DNA from 2 places in the Exiguobacterium sp. s125 genome. Region 2 is predicted to be linked to the other one. Evidence: riboswitches for the same ligand, from Rfam matches in the RefSeq annotation. Region 2 holds a riboswitch; the other holds the start of a gene.
The links. Region 2 has a riboswitch for thiamine pyrophosphate ahead of KNQ05_RS06775 (3-oxoacyl-ACP reductase). Riboswitches for the same ligand answer to the same signal wherever they lie in the genome.
Positions count from the first base shown of each region.

Region 1: it holds a riboswitch for thiamine pyrophosphate, as region 2 does, so the genes downstream of both, KNQ05_RS14425 (SDR family oxidoreductase) here and KNQ05_RS06775 (3-oxoacyl-ACP reductase) in region 2, are expected to answer to the same signal.

Region 1 is NZ_JACSMI010000008.1:42,771-46,641, forward strand. It holds gene KNQ05_RS14420 (hypothetical protein) at 1-710, opposite strand, end outside; TPP riboswitch at 1,522-1,622, shown strand; gene KNQ05_RS14425 (SDR family oxidoreductase) at 1,806-2,117, shown strand; partial or broken gene KNQ05_RS14430 (MBL fold metallo-hydrolase) at 2,024-2,722, opposite strand; gene KNQ05_RS14435 (RES family NAD+ phosphorylase) at 3,130-3,871, shown strand, end outside.
Region 2 is NZ_JACSMI010000001.1:1,324,545-1,328,415, reverse strand. It holds gene adhE (bifunctional acetaldehyde-CoA/alcohol dehydrogenase) at 1-1,524, shown strand, start outside; TPP riboswitch at 1,674-1,774, shown strand; gene KNQ05_RS06775 (3-oxoacyl-ACP reductase) at 1,912-2,664, shown strand; gene KNQ05_RS06770 (LLM class flavin-dependent oxidoreductase) at 2,702-3,871, shown strand, end outside.

The DNA.
Region 1 (3,871 bases), on a different contig from region 2:
ACTGCCGGACCACCGGCAGCTAGATAAAAATCTTGAGAGGCTTGGGCGCTGGAAAAATCACCACAGTCGCGATCTGCTCCAGAAGGATCGTATTCAAGATCAGTTGCTACTTCTGTATCTGCTTCATCTACGTATTCCTCATCAGAGATACTCTCATCTTCATCTATCATTTCGCTACTTGCTAAAGAGGCTTTGAGTTCATCAATGTTCTCTTCTGCAGCAATGCGTTTCGTCTCTTCTTCTTTAAGTTCACTCTCTAAAGCAGCACGTTTATCTGCTTCTTCCTTGTAGCTTTCAACTGTTTGCAAACGTAATTCTTTTTCTCGTGCTAACTCCTCTTTCAATTTTTTCGTTTCTTGTTGTTGCTCTTTTAGTTTAAGTTGCGTGTCCTTTAAAGACGTTTGTAACTCCTTTGACTCTACCTTTAAAGATTCCAACATCTTTGTTTCCTTAGTAGAAGACCCGGCTTCAATTTTTTGAGGCTCATTTATTCTGTCTACCATATAGATAGAAATTGCAAAAGCAATGAATACGCCTAGCCAAACGACAAAGGTTGCGTACTTCACTGGATTTCGAAGCCTTGGTTTAAAGTAAAAGTATAGACCAATTGCTGAGATCAATAAGCCAATGAGACTCCAAAAGGTGATAGTGAAGAGTAAAAGATAGACAATAGCAATCATGATGAGAAATAATACTTTTCGGATGTTCATAAGTTCAGCTCCTTTAAAAATATTTGTATTTGTATTGTACATATTTACAAGAAAAAATAGATTAGAAATTTATAGTTCTTCTCTAAAAAATCACTTGTAACGCTCGAGTACTAATTTAAATAAAAATTTAAGCCATTACTGATCAAACATAGTTGATAGCTTTTAAAAGAATAGACTTACACCAATCAACGCGACTTAAAAATAATCAGAAAAGCTTGTATGTCGTAGTCGAGACATAAAGGAATGTTTATCAGAAAATTGGGGATGACGCGGTAGAGAAAAAAATGATTCATTACCTTGATAATGAGACAGGCTTTTAACGTATCAAAGCACTTACTCTTACGCAGTTGAGAAGAACTTCAATGCTAGTATGGTAAAGAAAATGAATCGTTGATTGATTTGGTACGTTTTTATTCAAAAAATAATAAAAGCATCAAATAGAGCACGCATGACTTTACGAAGAAACAAATCAAGTCATCAATAAGAAGAGGGAAGACGATATACTTACGGCTTAATTGGTCCCATACAATGATTACACAAGATAAGTTTTACTTATATTGCAAACATCAATGATTCGAACTTCTAGGTCACGTAATCGATCTGCAAAATCAAATCGCTCGTATATTAAGACATCATCAAAGAAAAAAATGATAATTAGGATTGTCTAGTACAAGATATGACCGTAACAAAGCAATCCGGAAAAAGTAATGAATCTATTTTTATGCTGCATATTTTTAGAAAACTATTATCGAATCAATTTCATCATCAGTGACAGGTGTTCACTAGAGCACTAAAGTGAAGGTAACTTAAATAGAATCACTAGGGGTGTTATTTAACTGAGATGAGTAGCTACTCAAACCCTTTGAACCTGAACTAGGTAGTACTAGCGTAGGGAAGTGTAAACTCTGATGAACAAGCGGAGACGATGATGTCGTTCTTTGCTATGTGATTATTTAGACGTGTGCAATAGATTTAAAGTGGTGATAGTTACTATAAAAGCAAGAATGCGGTAGAAAAGCTTATGAGTGAATTTCGTACAGAAAATGCTATTACCTTATATGCAAATGTACGAAGCAGGAAGATGTCGAGAGCATGATGCAATCCGCAACAGCACACTATGGTCAAATCGATGTTGTCGTGAATATTGAGTTAGTAGACTTCAAATTTGATCCGGTTGCTCAAAAATCGTTTATCGACTTGCAATGGAAAGATTATCAAAAGAAACTGAATGAAACATTAAAAGCGGCTTTTCACATCATCCAAAGTGTTTTGCCACAATTCATGGAACGAAACAGTGGTGGCATCATCAGAATCGGAACAAGGACATTGGATGTGATGTATTTACCTTTAATGAATGTCTTCAATTCTTTTCTCGAGAGTCCCCAGTGGTTTACGGCTTCCATATGACTTACTAAAATTTTGGCTTTTAGAGCGGCTTTGTACACCTTCTAGGAATTGATTCTGTCCTCCGTTCAAAATAAAAATCTCTGGTTTACACGTATCGATATTTTTTCACTTCCGAATACCAAACGGTATCACCTGCTACATATAAAGTTTTTTCTTTGTGATGCTGAAAGATAACGCCCATGACATTTCCCATTTTCTTTGCCATCTTTCCGTAGCCATAACGACCATCTACTTCCGTCAGTTTGACGCCTTTAAAGATCGTCGCTTGGCCTTCTTTCATGACTTCGATATTTGTAAAGCCTGTTTTTCGTGCCATATCTGCATCTTTTTTATCTTGCATTAACATTTTGATGTCTTTTGGAATTTGTTCTTTTTGCTGCTTGATCAAAGTAATCTTCATGTGTGTGGGTAATGATGACAGCGTCTACGTCATCCATAATCTTATCCACAGAGAATGGAAGGTCGACTACTGGATTTCGATCATCCCTTGTAGCGGGATCGAACGAATCAAATTCGTCCTTTTTAGAAAACATGGGATCTACTAAGAATTTTCGTCCTTTGTATCCAACTGTCACGATCGCATTTCGAATTTGTTGGACCACCACGTCCTGTTTTTTCGGTTGTAATGGATTATTGTGAAGATCCGCAAGCGGCTAATACACCGCTCAATGTGAGTGTGGTTAGAATTGCAGCTTTTTTTAATTTCGTCATTGATAAAGCACTCCTTTGTGAATAGCTGATTTTTTATTGAGTAGGTAATATCTATCCTATGAGTCGTTTGATCCCCCTTTTATTTTTGAATAGAAAAAAGCTTGATCCTGTTTATTCGCTATGAAATTTAGTATATGGTCAGTATAAGAAATCAAACAAGTATGTACTTTTTTTGCACATAATATCAGAAAGAATAGTGTTACTATGAAAACTTCAAAAGGGAATGTAGCTTATAATCAGGAAACGTTTTTTGGTTATACGCTTTCTCTTATCAATGGAAAATGGAAATTGAGGTGCAGTTATGGAAATGAAGCAGGTAGTGAATGGTTTATCTGAAATAATGGTGGAACATTGGAATACATTGAAGGAAGCTTTGTACAGTGGAGAAACAGAAGGGCTTTCATTAGAAGAAATAATTGGAAAATATACTTTTTTCAAAGTTTTTGATGATGTAGTTAATTCTATGGCATCACAATTCGAAATTTCAATTAAGGATTTAGGAAAGATTTATAGGGGCGTTGGGGTAAATGAGAAGATTGAATTAGATTTCTATCAAAGAATGATTCCTCATCTTGATTATGTGACAAATCATAATAGAATGAACCCTCCAGGTAAAGCATTTATATATTTAGGGGTAATTCCTGTTAGGAAGGGAAAATCTGAGGAAGCGGAAAAAAAGTTTATTTTAAGAACGATAGAAGCAGAACTGAGAGTTGAAAAAGGTGACTTTTATACAAGTGCGCGATTTGAATCCAATAGTGACAACAATATTTTCAATCTGGTAGGAGATTCAAGTCTGCCGATGGATATATATGATTTTGCTAGAATTTTAAAGAAAAAATCAACTGAGGAAAGAAGTCGAATTACTGCATTATTTTACTTTAACTTATTTAATAATGACCAGATATTTAAGCCTGTTCATAGTACAGAACATGATGTAAGAGCAAGGGAGTACGCCCCTTTTCAACTTTTAGCTAAATACTTTATGAGCAAAGGGTATGCAGGAATAAAATATAGAAGTACTGTACATAGAGAAGGAACGA
Region 2 (3,871 bases):
CAGTCAACGGAAGATGCGTTCCATGTCGCCGAACGGATGCTTGAAATCGGTGGCCTCGGTCATACGGCAGTCATCCACACGACGAATGACGACTTGATGACGGCATTCGGAATGCGGATGAAAGCCTGCCGGATTCTCGTCAACAGCCCGTCAGCACACGGTGGGATTGGTGATCTGTATAACGAATTGACACCATCACTGACACTCGGTTGCGGCTCTTACGGGAAAAACTCCGTCTCTGAAAACGTAACGGCGAAACATCTACTCAATGTCAAGAAGGTGGCGAGACGACGCGTGAACATGCAGTGGTTCAAAGTACCGGAAAAGATTTTCTTTGAAAAAAATTCAGTCCAATACTTGAAATCGATTCAAGATGTCTCACGTGCGTTGATCGTCACCGATCAAGCGATGGTCGAGTTCGGCTACGCGGATAAAGTCATCCGCAACTTACCGGCAGGCGTCAGCTACCGGATCTTCGACCAAGTCGAACCGGATCCATCGGTTGCAACGGTTCAGACAGGAGCGCAAGCGATGCGCGACTTCAAACCGGACTTGATCATCGCCCTCGGTGGCGGATCAGCGATGGATGCAGCGAAAGGCATGTGGCTCTTCTACGAGCAACCGAACGAAACGTTCTCGAACTTACGTCAAAAGTTCCTCGATATCCGGAAACGGGCCTATAAATTCCCGGCGCTCGGTAACAAAGCGAAGTTCGTCGCGATTCCGACGACGTCCGGAACAGGATCTGAAGTCACACCGTTTACCGTCATCACGGACAAAGAGAAAAACGTCAAGTATCCGATTGCTGACTATGCATTAACACCAGACGTCGCAATCATCGATCCGGAATTCGTCATGACGGTCCCGGCATCAATCACGGCAGACACCGGAATGGACGTCTTGACACATGCGACAGAGGCCTTCGTCTCCGTCCTCGCGAACGACTATACGGATGGACTGGCGCTAAAAGCGATCAAGATGATCTTCGACTACTTGCCACGCGCTTATGCGAATGGTGACGATGCCGAAGCACGCGAAAAAGTTCACAATGCGTCAACGATGGCCGGAATGGCGTTTGCCAATGCCTTCCTCGGGATTAACCACTCGATCGCGCACAAAATCGGTGGGGAGTTCCACACGCCACACGGTCGGACGAATGCGATTCTGATGCCACACGTCATCCGCTACAATGCAGCGAAACCGACGAAACTCGCTTCGTTCCCGAAATATGAATCATTTATCGCTGATGAACGGTACGCAGAAATCGCGCGTTATCTCGGACTACCGGCAGCGACAACGGAACAAGGTGTCGAATCACTAATCCAAGCGATCACAGAACTCGGACAACAGTTGAACATCAAAATGTCATTCAAAGCCCAAGGCATCAAAAAAGCCGACTTTGAAGCAAAACTCGACAAGATGGCCGTCGATGCATTCGAAGATCAATGTACGACAGCGAATCCAAAAATGCCGCTCGTGACGGAACTTCGGAACATCATGGAGCTTGCGTACGAAGGCGTATAACAGAGAAAAAAATCATGGCAATTCAAAAGAGCCTTGCTTCCGGTCGACGGAGGCAAGGCTTTCGTTCGTAATCAGAAGAGACACCGATAAAACTGTCTTGTCATTATTGACAGATATTTCTAAGACCGCTAAAGTGAAGGTAACTTGAATAGAATCACTAGGGGTGTTGCTAAACTGAGATGAGTAGATACTCAAACCCTTTGAACCTGAACTAGTTCGTACTAGCGTAGGGAAGTGTAGACTCTAATAAACCAGCGAAGACCAGTCTGTCGGTTTTTTGCTATGTGATTATTTAGACGTGCGCAACTTTCCTTTTGGAGAGTTGCGCTTTTTTTGTTTACGACTTCGCTATTTAAGTTGCAAAAGACGATGAAGGAGTGGAAGACAGTGAACAGAACGGTAGTAGTGACGGGAAGCAGTCGGGGACTTGGCGCGACGATTGCAAGAGTATTGGTGAACAATGGGTTTAAAGTTGTGATTAATTATTATAAGAGCAAGGATGCGGCAGAGGAACTCGTAAATGAGCTCGGTGCAGAACATGCCATTGCCCTGTATGCGGATGTCACGAAGCGAGAAGACGTCGAGACATTGATGCAGTCAGCGACAGCTCATTACGGACAAATCGATGTCGTAATCAATAATGCCTTAGTCGATTTTAAGTTCGATCCGCGCGCTCAAAAATCATTCATCGATTTGGAATGGGAAGATTATCAAAAACAGTTGGATGGCACGTTGAAAGCAGCGTTCCACGTCGTGCAAAGTGTTCTGCCGCAATTCATTGAACGAAATAACGGCACCATCATCAGCATCGGCACGAATCTGTATCAAAACCCGGTAGTTCCCTATCACGAATATACGACGGCAAAAGCAGGGTTGATCGGCTTTACGCGTAATCTTGCATCAGAGCTAGGACAGTACGGCATAAACGTGAATGTCGTCTCCGGCGGCTTGTTAAAAGTGACGGATGCCAGTGCTGTGACGACCGCTGAAGTATTCGAATTGATTGCCCAATCAACTCCGTTAAAAAGAGTGACGACGCCGGAAGAGGTTGCGCAATTGGTCGCCTTTTTAGCGTCAGAAGCAGCCTCTGGCATTACCGGTCAAAATCTAACCGTAGATGGCGGATTGACGATGAACTGATGTCAGCGCTCAGGAGAAAGGAGTCAGGGACCTAAAGATGACGAAAACGAAGCAGTTAAACATCGGTGTTTTATTGTACGGCTGTGGCCATCATCAAGCGGCATGGTTAATGCCGGATTCTGCGATTGAAGAAATCGGGGAGAGCGGTTATTATCAGCGATTGGCTCAACTAGCGGAAGCGGGCTGCCTGGATGCTGTATTTTTTGCTGACAATCAATCTTTTCCTGCTGCAAACGCAACTGAACTACCGGCCTTTTGGCTCGATCCTGTAATCAATTTAACCGCTATTTCTCAAGTAACCCGCCATATCGGGTTAGTTTCAACGATATCGAGTACGTTTTCAAATCCGTATACAGCGGCGAGACAACTGTTAAGCCTTGATCACGTGACGAACGGGCGTGTCGGCTGGAACCTGGTGACGTCGATGACGGACTGGGAAGCGTTAAACCATAGTATGGATGCGCTCCCTGCAAGGGACGAACGGTATCAAAAGGCGGATGAATTTGCATCTGTAATGGAAAAATTATTTTTATCCTGGGATCGAGCTGATTTCCTTTCGAGCCGGACGGACAACCGGTTAATTGATCCTGAAAAGATTCAACCGATCCATCATAGCGGGACCTACTTCAACGTAAAAGGTCCTTCGTCTACACCGCGTAGTCCTCAAGGGAAGCCGGTGGCGATGCAGGCGGGTGCATCTGCCCAAGGGATTGCACTTGCATCAAAGCACGCGGATGCCGTCTATTCGGTGTCGTGGAATGTAAAGCAAGCGAAAGCATTCCGGGAAAGTCTACAGACACAAATCAAAGAAAGTGAGTCACCGGAGCGGCAGATTAAAATCTTTCCAGGATTGGTTACATACGTCGGTCGAACCCGGGAAGAGGCGCTGGCGAAGAAAGCCGAACTGGATGAGAAATTACCGGTCGCGAATGCCTTGAAGCAACTGAGTTTCTTTTTGCAACAGGACTGTTCTGATTGGGATCTTGACAAAGCGGTGCCGTCCTTACCGCCTGTCGATGCGTTTTCAGGACCGGTCGGACGCTATAAAACGATTCTTGAAATCATCGATGATACAAAGCCTACACTAAGAGAACTGTTAGGTTATCTGGCAGCTGGTGGGGGACACCTGACACTGATAGGTACACCGGAAGAAATCGTCGATCAGATGGAGCTGTGGTTTGAAATGGGTATCGCAGACGGATTTAAT